DNA from 2 places in the Pseudomonas sp. NPDC089392 genome. Region 1 is predicted to be linked to the other one. Evidence: riboswitches for the same ligand, from Rfam matches in the RefSeq annotation. Region 1 holds a riboswitch; the other holds the start of a gene.
The links. Region 1 has a riboswitch for cobalamin ahead of ACIP1G_RS26155 (CbtB domain-containing protein). Riboswitches for the same ligand answer to the same signal wherever they lie in the genome.
Positions count from the first base shown of each region.

Region 2: it holds a riboswitch for cobalamin, as region 1 does, so the genes downstream of both, ACIP1G_RS20755 (TonB-dependent receptor) here and ACIP1G_RS26155 (CbtB domain-containing protein) in region 1, are expected to answer to the same signal.

Region 1 covers NZ_JBIVIF010000043.1:21,590-29,070, forward strand. The annotation lists gene ACIP1G_RS26135 (DUF1272 domain-containing protein) at 204-446, opposite strand; gene cobM (precorrin-4 C(11)-methyltransferase) at 513-1,265, opposite strand; gene ACIP1G_RS26145 (cobalamin biosynthesis protein) at 1,299-1,685, opposite strand; gene ACIP1G_RS26150 (CbtA family protein) at 1,685-2,371, opposite strand; gene ACIP1G_RS26155 (CbtB domain-containing protein) at 2,381-2,569, opposite strand; cobalamin riboswitch at 2,662-2,887, opposite strand; gene ACIP1G_RS26160 (LLM class flavin-dependent oxidoreductase) at 3,049-4,149, opposite strand; gene ACIP1G_RS26165 (class II aldolase/adducin family protein) at 4,423-5,217, opposite strand; gene ACIP1G_RS26170 (D-isomer specific 2-hydroxyacid dehydrogenase family protein) at 5,241-6,185, opposite strand; gene ACIP1G_RS26175 (acyl-CoA dehydrogenase family protein) at 6,182-7,318, opposite strand.
Region 2 covers NZ_JBIVIF010000026.1:55,472-62,952, reverse strand. The annotation lists gene calA (vanillin reductase) at 1-150, opposite strand, end outside; gene ACIP1G_RS20780 (AraC family transcriptional regulator N-terminal domain-containing protein) at 333-1,238, shown strand; gene thpR (RNA 2',3'-cyclic phosphodiesterase) at 1,367-1,912, opposite strand; gene lpxO (lipid A hydroxylase LpxO) at 2,071-2,970, shown strand; gene ACIP1G_RS20765 (carboxymuconolactone decarboxylase family protein) at 3,208-3,552, shown strand; gene ACIP1G_RS20760 (GNAT family N-acetyltransferase) at 3,631-4,200, shown strand; cobalamin riboswitch at 4,360-4,568, shown strand; gene ACIP1G_RS20755 (TonB-dependent receptor) at 4,680-6,806, shown strand; gene ACIP1G_RS20750 (DUF1624 domain-containing protein) at 7,015-7,481, shown strand, end outside.

The sequences.
Region 1 (7,481 bases):
GATGTGGTCCGCTTCCTGGAACACTCAGGAATACGTCTGCAAGTGGGGTTATCGGAAGCGCTGCACGATACGACCATTCCCGAAGTTTGGTAATGCCGAGTATAGAAGTGTTGATAAACCCCGTGGTTGTTGTCGAAATTTCCTACAAATAACGAGAAAGACATCACCCTATCAAAGCGGCGATGTCTGTTTTTTGCGGCCAGTCAAGCGCAGGCGGAGTGTGCTTTTTTCACGCGCTGGGTCGAGGCGGGGTTATTGAGCAGCGCCTGGCCGGCCCGTGTCGGGCGGGCCACCAATTGGCCGGAGCAGTTTGGGCAACGGCCCTGGAAGCGGGTTTCGGCGCAGGCGCGGCAGAAGGTACATTCGAAGGAGCAGATCAGCGCGTCGGGGCTGTCACCCGGCAGGTCGGTATCGCAGCACTCGCAGTTGGGGCGTAAATCCAGCATGGGCATGACTCCTGTTCGCAGGCGGGAACCTGGAGTCTGCTACGCCCGCGGCAAGCCTGGCAATGCTCAGTCGCCAGGGCGGTACAAGTGGGCGTGCCCCGCGCGGTACAAGGCCGACTCGGCGAACGGCGTGTCGCCCAGCACGTGGCCCACCAGAATCAGCGCCGTGCGCCGGAAGGCCTTGGCCGCAACCAGTTTGACGATATCGCCGAGGGTGCCGCGCACCCAGTCCTGGTCGGGCCAGGTGGCGCGATGCACCACCGCCACCGGGCAGTCTGCGCCGTAGTGCGGCAGCAACTCATCGACGATACGCGCCAGGTGCTTGACCCCCAGGTGGATCGCCAAGGTGCTCCCATGGCGCGCCAGGTCGCCCAGTTGCTCGCCCGATGGCATCGGCGAGCTGTCGCCATAGCGGGTGAGGATCACCGTCTGCGCCACCTGTGGCAGGGTCAGTTCGCAGCCGAGCAGGGCTGCGCTGGCCGCCGTGGCGGTGACCCCGGGGATGATCTGGTAATCGATGCCCAGCACCTGCAGGTGGCGGATCTGCTCACCGATGGCGCCGTACAGGCTGGGGTCGCCGCTGTGTACCCGGGCCACATCCTGGCCTTGTTCGTGCGCATTGCGCATGGCCGCGATGATCTGCTCCAGGTGCAGTTCGGCACTGTTGATCACGGTCTCGGCCTGGTGGCCTTCAAGCACGGCGGCAGGTACCAGTGAGCCGGCATAGATGATCACCGGGCACTGGCGGATCAGCCGTTGGCCCTTGACCGTGATCAGTTCCGGGTCGCCGGGGCCGGCGCCGATGAAGTAGACCGTCATTGAAAGTCCTTGCAAGAAAGAAGAGCGAAACGTTCAGCAGGCCAGCGCGAGGGTGGCCGGGCCCATTACCTGGCGCGTCAGCAGCAAGCGGGCCGTACCAAGCTGCTGGCAGGCCAGGGCCAGGGCAGCGCTTTCGGCCACGCCCCAGCAGCCGCTGTGGGCATGGGCTGCGGCAGAGCGGTGGCTGAGCAACGGTTCGTAGGGTTGCAGTTGCGCGCTATGGTACAGCACCAAGGGCAAACCGAGGCGCTCGGCCAACTGCTGCAAGCCGGGCTCGTCGGCCTTCAGGCTGATGCTGGCGATGCCGCGTAGATCAGCCAACGCCAGGCCCTGGTTGCCCAGCGCCTGGTGCAGCAAGGTTTGCAGGGTATCCGCCGGGCAACCCCGGCGGCAGCCGAAACCGGCGTAAAAAACCGGCATCAGGCCTGGCTGGAGCGGCGGAACAGCCATGCGCTGAGCAGGCCCAAGGCCAGCCAGAAGGCGGCGTTGGTCAGCCAGGAGGCCACTTTGAACTGGGTTTCCAGGGCTTCAGGGGCCAGGCTTTCGTGCACCTCGGGTTGCGGTGCGCCGATTACATGGGGAATGACCAGCAGCACGGCACCCAGCGCCTTCAGCAGCCAGTGGCGGGCGAACACCAGCAAGGCCAGGCCGAGGGCGGTGGCACTGGCTGTGCCGATCCACCAGGCCTGGCGTTGCCCCAGGTCGGCAGCCGCAGTGCCTGGCAGTTCGGGTGGCAGGCCCAGGGTTGGGGCCAGGCAGAACACGGCAAAGCCGGCCAGCCCCCACCATGCGCCAGTGCCGGCGCGCTGTGGCTCGCGCAGGCTGTACAGGGCGGCGAGGATCAGGGCGAAGCCGACCGCGACCACCAGGTTGCCACCGGTAGTGGACAGCACGCGTTGCCAGCCGTCTTCGGGCGACCAGGCTTCGGCGCTGTGTTCATGGGCAGGCACTTCACTGCCGTGCTCGTGGTGTGCGGCCGGGGCGGAGGACTCGTAGGTTTCTGCCTCAAGGATCAATGGGGCGACCCAGAAGCTTTGCAGCAAGGTCAGCAGCAGGGCAGCCAGCAGCCCGCTGAAGCCCGCGGTACGGGCAATGCGCGTGATCATCGGGCGTACTCAGTGGCAGGGGAAGGCGGCGCTGTGACGGGTGTCGTGGGCGGCGTTGTGTACGGCCTCGATGTGCGAGAAACCGGCGAAGTACACCAGGCACAAGCCCAGCAGGCTGGCGCCGACGGCGATGACTACGCGCTGGCTGAGGGTAACAGGGGTGGCAAGGCTGTGTGGCTTGGTGCTGGTGACGGGCATGACGCGTTCCTCTGCTTTTTGTGGGCAATGGGCAAGCGCGGCAGCCCCGAGCGTGTACGCCCAGGGGAATGCAACAGCGCCCGCCCACCGCGGGGTGTTCATGAACGCCAGGCCGGTCTCCGGGCTTGCGAGGAGGAGCTGGGCTCCTGGAAAGCGTCACCTTCCCATGCCGAACTATCGGGCACAGTGGTATAGACGTTTCGCTCGCTTACCGTTGCGGGGGCAGCACCGGCCTTGTCCGGCCCTGATTGAAGGGCCTGCGACGCACCGGTTTCCCGTTTCACCCCCATTGGGGGCACCTGAACGTGAGGCATAAGGAGAGCATGGGGCGGGCTTGGCGTCAATCGCCATATTGGGCCGCTTTGCGGCCCTTCGCGGGCTTGCCCGCTCCCACAGGTGTGCCGCTGAACCTATGATTTGCGATATCCCTGTGGGAGCGGGCGCGCCCGCGAAGAGGCCAGTGCGGCAGGTAGAGAGATCTATGCCGTGCGCGCGCTGCGGCCGGCCTCATGCTGGTCAACCAGCACGCGAATACGCGGGATCAGCGCTTGTCCGTACTCAACCGCATCAAGCAGCTGGTCAAAACCGCGGAACAGGAAGGTGGTCACCCCCAGTTCGTAGTAGGCCAGCACCGACTCGGCCACCTGGTCTGCGGTGCCCACCAACGAAGTGGAGTTGCCCGCACCGCCACCCAGTGCCGCAATCTCTGTCCACAGACGGGTGTCATGCACCTTGCGCTGGCTGGCCAGTTGCACCAGGCGCTCGGAACCGGCGTTGCTCTTGCCAAAGTTTTTCTCGCGGCGGTTGCCCTGACGAATGCCAATACGTTCCTGGGCGTCGGCCAGTATGCGTTCGGCGCGGCCCCAGGCTTCGGCCTCGGTGGCCCCCAGGATCGGCCGCAGCGACAGGCTGAAGCGGATGTGCTTTTCGCGCCCATAGCGTGCCGCTGCCTTGCGCACCTTGGCGATGCGCTCGCGTACCTGCTCCAGCGGTTCGCCCCACATCATGTAGACATCGGCGTGCTTGGCAGCCACCTCGACCGCCGCGTCGGAAGCGCCAGAGAAGTAGATCGGCAAGTGCTGCACCGGCTTGACCAGGGTCAGGTTGTCTTCGATGCGGTAGTGAGTGCCCTGGTGGTCGAACGGTTCGTGACGGGTCCAGGTGTCGCGCAGTACCTGCAGGTACTCGTCGGTGCGGGCATAACGGGCATCCTTGTCGAGGAAGTCGCCATCGCGCTGCAAGTCGCCGCTGTCACCGCCGGTGATGACGTTGATCGAGGCCCGCCCACGGCTCAGCTGGTCCAGGGTGGCAAACTGGCGGGCGGCGAAGGTCGGGGCCTGAAAGCCCGGTCGATGGGCTACCAGCAGGCCGATGCGCTCGGTGAGGGCGGCCACGTAGCTGGCCAGGATCAGCGAATCCGGCGCGCTGGTGTTGACCGCCAGCAGCGCCTTGTCGAAGCCGCCGTATTCCTGGGCCTGGGAGAAGGCCTTGATGAACTCCAGATCCACCAGCGGGCCGCGTGGCGCCTGGGATTCGCTGCTTTCCTGCGGGCCGATGAGGCCGATGAATTCGAGGCTCATGGGTGAAGCTCCTGTGCTGTTGAGTGGCGAGTCGGGCCGCGACAGGAGCGCTGCGTGATGCAGGGGGTGGGCTGCCTGGCGGGGCTGTGGTAAACGGCCTCCGCCAGGTGTGGGGTCGGTCTTGATGGGTAGACCATAGCGTGGGGTGGGTGGGGTTGTGAAAGGCTTTTTGGATCTATGCTAATTATGTTTTAAGGGAATTAAATCTATATTTAAAATTAATAAAATGCATTTTAAATATAGGCGCCAGCACAGGTAATAGGTGGCGGCTAGTCAGTCCCGGTAATCCAGCCCCTCCCGATCCAGCTGCCGGATCAATGCATCCCAGTGCCGCTGAATGCCTTCCCCCAGCCCATCGGAAAACCGCTTCGACTGCTCATGTACCTTGGCAATCGCCGCTGGCGCCGCGTGCAGCAACTGGTCATTGCCCCCGGCCTGCGCCGCCACCTGGATATTGCAGGCGCGCTCCAGCCCGTGCAGTTCACGGAACGCATGTTCGACACTGATGCCTCCCGTCAACAGGCCATGATTGCGCAGGATCAGGATGTTGCTGTCGCCCAGGTTGGCCACCAGCCGCTGTTGCTCGTCCAGGTCCAGTGCGACGCCCTCGTAGTCGTGGTAGACCACGCGGCTGTAGTAGGCCAGTGCGTGCTGGGAGATCGGCAGCAGGCCATCACGCTGCGCCGACACCGCTGCGCCGTCACGGGTGTGGGTGTGCAGCACCGCCTTGAGGTCGGGCCGTGCTCGGTGGATGGCGCTGTGAATCACATAGCCTGCCTGGTTGATACCCAGCCCCAGCGGGTCGTCGATAATCGTGCCGTCCACGTCCACCTTCACCAGGTTGGACGCGGTGATCTCGTCGAACAGCAGGCCGAAGGCGTTGATCAGGAAGTGCTCGTCAGGCCCCGGCACGCGGGCCGAGAAGTGCGTGTAGATGTGGTCGGTCCAACGGAACAGGGCGGCCAGACGGTAAGCCGCAGCCAGTTTTACCCGCACCTCCCATTCTTCGGCGCTGACGCGTTGGCGTACGCTGTTTTCCTGCGGGGTGACGACAGACAGTGCAGTCATGGTGTTCTCCAAAAGGTGTGGGTTCAGTAGCCGCGTTGGGTGTCGACCAGGTTGTGCAGCGGTGCCTGTTCGCGGTAACGGGCGAAGTTGTCGAGAAACGCTTCAAGCAGGGCCGGGTAGCCGTCCTCGGAAATCGCCGAGGTGTGCGGCGACAGGAACACGCGTGGGTGGTGGTACAGCGGGTGGCCCGCTGGCAATGGCTCCGGCTCGGTGACATCGAGGCTGGCGCGGCCGATCAGGCCGCTGTCCAGGGCTTCGAGCAGGGCGTCCTGGTCCAGCAACCCGCCGCGGGCGATATTGATCAGGTGCAGCCCGGGCTTTGCCTGGGCCAGTACCTGGCGATCGATCAGGCCACGCGTGGCGGGGGTGAGCGGGGCGGCGATGACCAGGTGGTCGCTGCCGGCAAACAGCTGCTGCAGGTTGTCGACGCGTTGCACGCCTGGCACCTCGGCAATCGCCTGGCCGGGGCGGTTCAGCGCAAGCACCGACATGCCCAAGGCCGTCGCCTTGCGTGCCAGGCTCTGGCCGATGCTGCCGAAACCGAAGATGCCCAGGGTACGGCCACGCACCGGCGCCAGTGGGGTCAGGCGCCAATCGGCGTCCTTGACCCACAGGCCTGGCAGTTGTTTGGCGGCGGCGAACACCAGGGCCAGGGCGAATTCGGCCACCTGTTCGGCATTGGCACCACGGCCACTGGTGACTGGCGGGCCCTGGAACACCCAGGCGGGGTAGAAGTCGATGCCCGAGGACACCACCTGCACCCAGCGCAACGACCACGGCCAGCCGGCTGGCGGGGTGTCCACGCGGTTACCGCGCACGTTGACCGGGCGCAGGATGAACACGTCGGCAGGGGTGTCCAGTTGCAACTGGCTGGGGGCGATATCGACCACCTCGTGGTCGGGCAATTGTTCACGCAGGTACTGGTTGGCCTGGGCGTCCAGCTGGCTGGCGATGATCGAGTGGCTCATGCTGCCACCTCCGCCAGGGCTGCGCGGCCGACCTGGCCGAGCACCACATCGTCCTGCGGGGTGTGGATGCGGCTGCACAGCACATCGCGGTAATGCCGCTCCAGCGGGTTGCGCCGCGACAGGCCGGGGTTGCCGGCGGCCTCTATGGCCAGCTCCACGGCCTGGATGGCATTGCGGCTGACCAGGTGCTTGAGCTGCCCGGCATGGCGCGGGTCGACCTGCCCGGTCACGGCGGCGTCCAGCAAGCCCTGGTTGGCGAACAGCAAGGTATCGATACGCCCGACCACCTCCTGGAAGCGTGCCAGGCTGGCCAGTGGTGCACCTAGGTTGGAAGGCGCGCGCTGGTTGAGGAACTGCACCAGCCAGTCGCGTGCGGCCTGGGCTACGCCGTCGTAAAGCGCGGGTAGCAACACCGCCATCCACAGCAGGCCAGTGCTGTCCAGTTCGGGGCGTGGCGCGCTGGCCGGGCTGACGCTGACAGCATGGTCCAACGGGATCAGCACCTCATCGAACTGCACTTCATGGCTGCAGGTAGCGCGCATCCCCAGGTGGTCCCAGTCTTCGACGATGCGGATGCCGGGCGTGTCCTTGTGCACCAGGAAGCCGCCCACCAATGGGTCCTGGTCATCGCTGCGGGCCCACACCAGGTACCAGGTCAGGCCATGGCTGCCGGTGGAGTAGATCTTTCGCCCGGACAACCGCCAGCCCGCGGTGGTGCGCCGGGCGACGGTGGCTGGCAGGCCGCCGCGGGCAGGGGTGCCCAGCGCTGGCTCGACGCGAAAGGCGTTGATCAGTGCGCCGTTGGCCACGGCATCGCGGGCTACCTGCAGGCGCAGGTGCTCGGGCCAGCGGGCTTCGTCCTGCAGGCGGAAGTGCTGTAGGTACTGCATCACCAGAATCAGTGCGGTGGACGGGCAACCCTTGCCGACGGCGGCGACTACCCGGCGTGCACTGGCCAGGTCGGCACCGCCGCCACCCAAGGGGCGGGGCACGGTTAGGCCCAGCAGGCCGTGGCGGTGCAGCAGGTTGAAGTTGTCGGCGGGGAACTGGCCATTGCGGTCGTAGCGTTCAGCGTTGGCGGCAAGGGCCTGGGTGAGTTCGGCAAGCGCGCTGGCGGAAGGGGGTTGACTCATGGGTATTCATCCCTGGAACACGGTGGGTTTCTAAGACCGTATTCGTATGGATGATGACTGTAAAAGTCTTTTTTGTTCTATGCTAATTATTACTTTTTTGAATTTAAGATTAATATTTTTATGCGGATGAGGTATTTTTTCGTGGTGGCCGGGTTGCGCTGTC
Region 2 (7,481 bases), on a different contig from region 1:
GTTGCGCGCCTGATGGATGTCGGAGTGGCACACGCCGCAGTACAGGATCTCGATGGCGACGTCGTCCGCACGTGGGCTGCGGCGCTCGAAGGTCATGGGGGCCAGGGGGCTGGTGGGGGTTTGGGCGGCGTAACCAATGGCGGTGTACATGCAGGGCCTCGTAGTGGAAGTGAAACGATTCAGGCGGCGCATTCTGCGCGCCATCGCGCCCCTCGCCCACGGCTGATCCTCCGGCATGCATGCCTGATTCTCCGAACATGCCATCCAGCATCTGGCGCCGCACCTCCAATCTGCGATGATTAAGCTGTCTGATTCTCTGCCCCTGGTTCACCATGCAACTGACCCGCCACGTCGACGCCAATGCACCGCTTTGCGCGCTGATCCGCAGCCTCGCCACGCGCCCCGGCTTTGTGCCCACGCACCTACCCCAGGTGCAGGTGCTGAGCTGGGACCACTATGTGGCCAGCAGCCCGCAAATCTACGAACCCAGCCTGATGATCCTGGCCCAGGGCAGCAAGCTCGCGCGCCTGGGGCCGCGTACCTTGGAGTACGGTGCCGGGCATTACCTGGTGCAGGCGTTGTCGGTGCCGTTCATGTGCGAAACCTTCGCCACCCCTGAAGCGCCCTTGCTCGGCGTGGCGGTGGACATCGACCGTGCTGTGCTGGGTGAACTGGTACAGAGCATGGACCTGGCGCCAGACGTTGCAGTGCAGGCACAAACACCGCAGTCGATGACCTCGGCGGCGCTGGATGCGCCGATGCGGGAAAGCGTGGAGCGGCTGCTGCGCTGCCTGCAGGACCCGCTGGACGCCAGGGTACTGGGCCCAGCGCGGGTACGTGAGGTGCTGTATACCGCACTGCGCGGCCCGCAGGCCGGTGTGTTGCGAGCGTTGGTAGAGCAACAGGGGCATTTCGCTCGCATTGGCGCCGCCCTCGCCCACCTGCGCGAGCACTACACCGAGCCGCTGAGCGTTGAAGCACTGGCCGCACGGGCCAACATGAGCGTTTCGACCTTCCATGAACACTTCAAGCGCTGCACCGACATGGCGCCGATGCAGTACCTCAAGCGCCTGCGGTTGCTGAAGGCGCAACAGATGCTGATTGGCGAAGGCCTGGGAGTGGCCCAGGCCGCGCACCGGGTGGGGTACCAGAGCACATCGCAGTTCAGCCGCGAGTACAAACGCCAGTTCGAGCGCAGCCCGGGGGATGAGTTGCCATATCAAAGCTTACCGGTTTAGCCCCTTAAGGCCGCGTGCGATTTTGCAGGAGCAGCCCTGTGGGAGCGGGTTCACCCGCGAAGAATCCAACACGGTGGATGGCACCGGCTTTGCCGGTGTTCGCGGCTAAAGCCCACACAGGGTCAGAGTCAATGCAAAAGCGGCCACTGTGCCAACGGCCAATATGCACCCTTGCGCGACTCGTACAACGTGAAGTGGCGGGCAGCGAGGTAAAACTCCGGCGCGCTGCTGGCTTCTGGCGGCTGGCCACGGTAATCCCTGGACAGCGTCAAGTGCGGGCGATACTCACGGTTGGCCGCTTCCACTCCCAACGGCAGCAGCGCCTGCTGCAAGCCGTACACCAGTTGCAACAGGGGCTGCGGTGTCTGCCGCGCCTCCAGTACCAGGGCACTGGCGCGCCGCCACACCTGCAAACGGTCGAGCAACAGCCGCGGTGCCGTGGCCGGCAGCGCCAGTTGGTCGACAGCCGCGCATATTGCTGGCACCTGGGCAGCATCCACATCGCCGAGGAACAGCAACGTCACATGAAAGTTGGCCGCCGGCACCGGTTTGCCGTTGCGCAGGTTCAGGTCGCGCCGCCACTGGGCCAAAGCGCGGCGCTGGGCATCGCTGACCGGTAAGGCGAAGAACAACCGCTTGAACGGCGTACCGCTGGTGTGCAGATCCTGAACCATGTGAACTCCTGGGCGTGAATCGTTTGCGCAAGTCTGTAGGGTATTACACCTAAGTCGCCCCGCCGTTTCGTAACAATAAGTACAAACTGCGCCCATGATTGTTTATGCTCGGGGGCTTATGCCATGGCGCATGGCCATTTTTCGACAAGTAAACGTCCATGAAAATTGCACTCGTACTCCTCTTCGTCCTCTCGATCGCCTATGTTCACCTGCGCGGTCGGGTGCGCCACAAGCTGACCCGCCAGCTGGGCGACCACTCAAGCTTCCTGGCACCGATCAACAGCTTTCTGTATCTGTTTTCCAAGCACCCGGCCAAGCCTTACCTGCCGGTAGAGGCCTTCCCCGAACTGAAGCCGCTGCAGGACCATTGGCAGGAGATCCGCGAGGAAGGCCGCCAGCTGCTGCACGTGGGCGAAATCAAGAAGTCCGAGAACTACGATGACGTCGGTTTCAACTCGTTCTTCAAGACCGGCTGGAAGCGCTTTTACCTGAAGTGGTACGGCGAAAGCCACCCATCGGCGATGGCCCTGTGCCCACGCACCACCGAGTTGCTGCAAGGCATCGGCACGGTCAAGGCGGCCATGTTCGCCACCCTGCCGCCAGGCGCCAAGCTGGTGCGCCACCGTGACCCGTATGCCGGTTCGTACCGCTACCACCTGGGCCTGGACACACCGAACGACGACGGTTGCTATATCGACGTGGACGGCGAGAAGTACTCGTGGCGCGATGGCGAGGGCGTGGTCTTCGATGAAACCTACATCCACTACGCAGCCAACACCACCGAGCACAACCGCATCATCCTGTTCTGCGACGTCGAACGCCCGCTCAAGTACCGCTGGGCAACCGCGTTCAACCGCTGGTTCAGCCGCAATGTAATGGCCGCCGCCGCCGCGCCCAATGATGCCAGCGACAAGACCGGAGGCATCAACCGGCTGTTCACCCGCATCTACAAGATCCGCGAACGCGGCAAGGCGCTGAAGAAGCGCAACCGCATGCGCTACTACCTGGAGAAGTGGGCAGTGGTTGCGGCGTTGGTGCTGGTGTTCATCTACATCTGATGGCTGTACGCAATCCATGCAGGAGCGGCTGTAGGAGCGGCTTTAGCCGCGAACACCGGCGCAGCCGGTGCCATCCACCGCGTCGCCCGCTTCGCGGGTAAACCCGCTCCCACAGGTACTGCGCTGGCTTCGAGTTCACGCAGTACCCTGTGCACACCCACCAAAGTACAAGCCTCACACCTGCCACTCTTCGACTAGCCTGAAAGCTCCACTCGCAACCACCCCAAGGTGAAGACGATGAGCATGATGGACTGGGACGCCTACCGTAAGCAGTTGATGGCCGGCATCGGCGATCTCAAGCAACTGTCACCCGACACCGTGGCCGGCTACATGACCGCCAGCGGTGCCGGGGCCAAGACCAACCACCTGGACGCCAAGACCCGCGAGCTGATCTCCCTGGCCGTGGCCGTGACCACCCGCTGCGACGGCTGCATTGCCGTGCATTCGCAGCAGGCGGTCAAGCATGGCGCCAGCCGCGAGGAAATTGCCGAGGCCCTCGGCGTGGCCGTGGCGATGAACGCCGGTGCCGCGCTGGTCTACTCGGCGCGGGCCATGGATGCAGTAGGCAAGGCCAACGGCTGAGCACAAACGGCGTCGCCGCCCTTGCGCGACGGCGCCGCGCCACCCAGACTGGGCGGCTTAGCACGCGCAGGAACCCGCATGATCCACATTCGCCCCATGACGCCCGAAGACTTCGAACGCTTCTGGCCTACCTTCCAGGCCGTTGTCCAGGCCCGTGAAACCTACGCTTTCGACCCGGCCCTGAGCTTTGAACAGGCCCGCCAGCTGTGGCTGGAGCTGCCATTGCACACGCTGCTGGCAGAAGAGGATGGCGAGCTGCTGGGTTCGTATTACCTCAAGGCCAATGCCGCCGGGCCGGGCGCGCACGTGGGTAATTGCGGCTACATGGTCTGCGAACAGGCGCGTGGCCGGGGCGTGGCGCGCTTGATGTGCGAGCATTCGCAGAAGCTGGCACGCCAGGAGGGCTTTCTGGCCCTGCAGTTCAATTCGGTGGTAGCCAGCAATGAAGTGGCAGTGGCGCTGTGGCACAAGCTGGGCTTCGAAACCGTCGGCCGCTTGCCCAAGGCCTATCGCCATGCCCGCCTGGGGCTGGTGGACTGCCTGGTGATGTACAAGTGGCTGGCGGATGAGCCGGTGGTGGAGAAGCCGCCGCTGCTGATTGGGCGCAAGAACATCGAGGCGCGGGTTTCGCGGCGGCGCGGGCGCTGATTTTCTGAGGCAGGCCCGGCCTATTCGCGGGTAAACCCGCTCCTACACCCAGAGGCCTTTGATATTCCTGTGGGAGCGGGCGAGCCCGCGAAGTGGCCAGGCCTGCCTACTACTCCCCCATCACCCCTGCAAATTTGACCCACCCGCATTTCAATGGTCAGATGCGCGCCAGTTTCAGGTGTCCTGCGCCGCCGCGCGCAGGGTGAAACGGGAAGCCGGTGCGTCGTGTTACCCACGACAAGTCCGGCGCTGCCCCCGCAACGGTAAGCGAGCGAGCCCTTCGAGATACCACTGTGCACACGCATGGGAAGGTGAAGGTTTCATGCCCCTCGCAAGCCCGGAGACCGGCCTGAAGCGTCACTTGGCAACCCGCGGTGGGCGGGCGCAGGCCGGTATCCGTGCGCGCGCCTGCCTGTACGGAACGCCTCCTTTGCGTGTTTTCCACCGGGATCCAATCATTCCTGCAGCAGTGGAACGACATGTCCCGTATGTTCAAGCTTCACCCCCTGGCGGCCTGCCTGGCCGTCGCCCTGCCGGCCTTGGCCGATGACCGTGATCCACAGCCCCTGGCCCTGCCTTCCACGGCCATCACCGATACCTTCGACAGCCGCGACATCAATCTGGCCACGCCGACCCAGGCCGGCTCGCGCCTTGGCCTCAGTGCCTTGGAAACACCGGCCAGCACCAGCAGCATCAGCGCCGAGCAGATCCAGCAGCGCAACAACCTCACCGTGCAGGACGCGGTGACCCGTTCGCCGGGCATCACCTTTGTCGGCTCCCCGGGCGATGGCGGTACAGGCTTGTCCGCTCGCGGCTTTGCCGGCCACAGCTCGGTGATGACACTGTTCGACGGCGCCCGCCTGTTCACCGGTGCCGGCACCCAGACGTTCCCGGTCGACCCGTGGATGGTCGAGCGCATCGACGTGATTCGCGGCCCGGCCTCGGTGCTGTACGGTGAAGGTGCCACCGGCGCGGTAATCAATGTGATCCCGAAAAAGCCGTTTGCCGGCGAGGTGCGCAACCACCTGCGCCTGGGCTACGGCTCGTGGGACCGCCAGCAGCTGGGGCTGGACAGCGGCGGCAGCCTCAGTGAACGCCTCAGCTACCGCCTGACACTGAACCAGCAGGCCGGCAACGGCTGGGTAGACCGCACCACCTCGCGTAGCCTGGCCCTGAGTGCCGCGCTGCGCTTCGATGCCAGTGACGACCTCAGTTTCACCCTGGCCCATGACCGCGGTGAGGCACAGCCTGCCAACTACTACGGCACCCCGCTGATCGACGGCCACTACCGCAGCAGCCTGCACAAGAAAAACTATAACGTGCAGAACGACGTACAGCGTTACGACGACGAGTGGACCAGGCTGACCACCGACTGGGCGCTGAACGACCACGTCAGCGCCAGCAACCAGCTGTACTACATCAAGAGCCGCCGCCACTGGCGCAATGCCGAGAACTACGACTGGGATGCCGAACACCAGCAGCTACAGCGCGGCAGCTACCTGGAAATCAAGCACAACCAGGAGCAGTTCGGCGACCGCCAGACGTTCACTTTCGACCACACGCTGTTCGGCCTGGCCAGCAAGACCGTGCTCGGCACGGAGTACAACAAGGTGCGTTTCAACGTCGACAGCAACGCCCCCTACGATGATGTCGGCGGCGACTACATCGACCCGTGGCAACCACAGCCGGGCGGGTTCCACAGTGCCTCGCCGTTGCGCCCGCAAACCCTGTCCACCACCCACAGCTTTGCCCTGTTCGCCGAAAACCGTCTGCAGTTGAGCGAGCGGCTGTCACTGGTAACCGGCGTGCGCCGCGACCAGCACCACATCGACCGCGACAACCTGACCGACGACAGCCGCAGCGACCGCAGCCTGCAAGGTGGCAACTGGCGCGTCGGGCTGGTGTTTGCGGTTACCGACGACCTGTCGCTGTATGGCCAGTACTCCACCAGCGAGGACGGGGTCGACAATCTGATCAGCCTCAGCCCGAGCCAGATGCACTATGACCTGACAGAAGCGAAGCAGACCGAGGTCGGACTCAAGCAGCGCTTCTGGGAGGGCCGTGGCGAATGGACCTTGGCGGCCTACCACATCGTCAAGAAGAAGCTGCTGGTGGCCGACCCGATCACCCACGAGCCGCAACAGGCCGGCCAGCAGACCTCCGACGGCCTGGAGGCAACCCTGGAGCTGGCGCTGGCTCACCAGTGGCAGGTGTCGGCCAACGCATCGCTGGTGCGCGCCAGGTATGACGACTTCGCCGAAATGGTCGGCGGTGTTGCGCAGGACCGCGCGGGCAACCGGCCGGTCAACGTGCCGCGGCGTACCGCCAACCTGTGGCTGAGCAAAGGCTTCGGGCAGCAAGTAGAGGCCGGCATTGGCGCGCGCTATGTGGATGAGCGCTATGCCGATACCGCCAATACCCAGAGCGCCCCCGGATACACCGTGGTAGATGCCAACATCGGCTGGCAGGTGTTACCGGATGTGCGGCTGGGGTTGCAATTGAACAACCTGTTCGACCGTGAGTATGTGCAGTCGGCGTTCAGCGGGCAGCAGTGGCTGATGGGGATGCCACGGTCGTACTTTGCGACGGTGGATTACAGCTTCTGACCTGAGCCGGCCTGTGCCGGCCTCTTCGCGGGTAAACCCGCTCCTACAAAGGACAGCGTCTATCTCAATGCCTGTGCTGTACCTGTGTAGGAGCGGGTTTACCCGCGAAAGGGCCGGCACAGGCAAACACAAAAACCGCTACCAACCCCTCACCATTTAGTTATAAGATAACGTTTCACTTGACATCAATTCCCATCAGCGACCCTCCATGACAAGCGCCAGCGCCACCCCTACCCTGCTTACCCAGCGCCTGCAGAGCATCGATGCCCTGCGCGGCCTGGTAATCCTGTTCATGCTCCTGGACCACGTCCGCGAGACCTTCTTCCTGCACCGCCAGGTCAGCGACCCGATGGCCATCGACACCACCGAGCCGGCGCTATTCGTCAGCCGCACCCTGGCCCACCTGTGTGCGCCGGTGTTCGTCCTGCTGACCGGCCTGTCGGCCTGGCTTTACGGCGAGAAACACCAAGGCCGTGGCGATGTTTCGGCGTTCCTGTTCAAGCGCGGGCTGTTCCTGGTGGTGCTGGAGTTCACCCTGGTCAACTTCGCCTGGACCTTCCAGTTGCCGCCCAGCGTGATCTACCTGCAAGTGATCTGGGCCATCGGCGTCAGCATGATCGCCCTGTCGCTGCTGGTATGGCTGCCACGCGCCGCGCTCCTGGCCCTGGGGGCGGT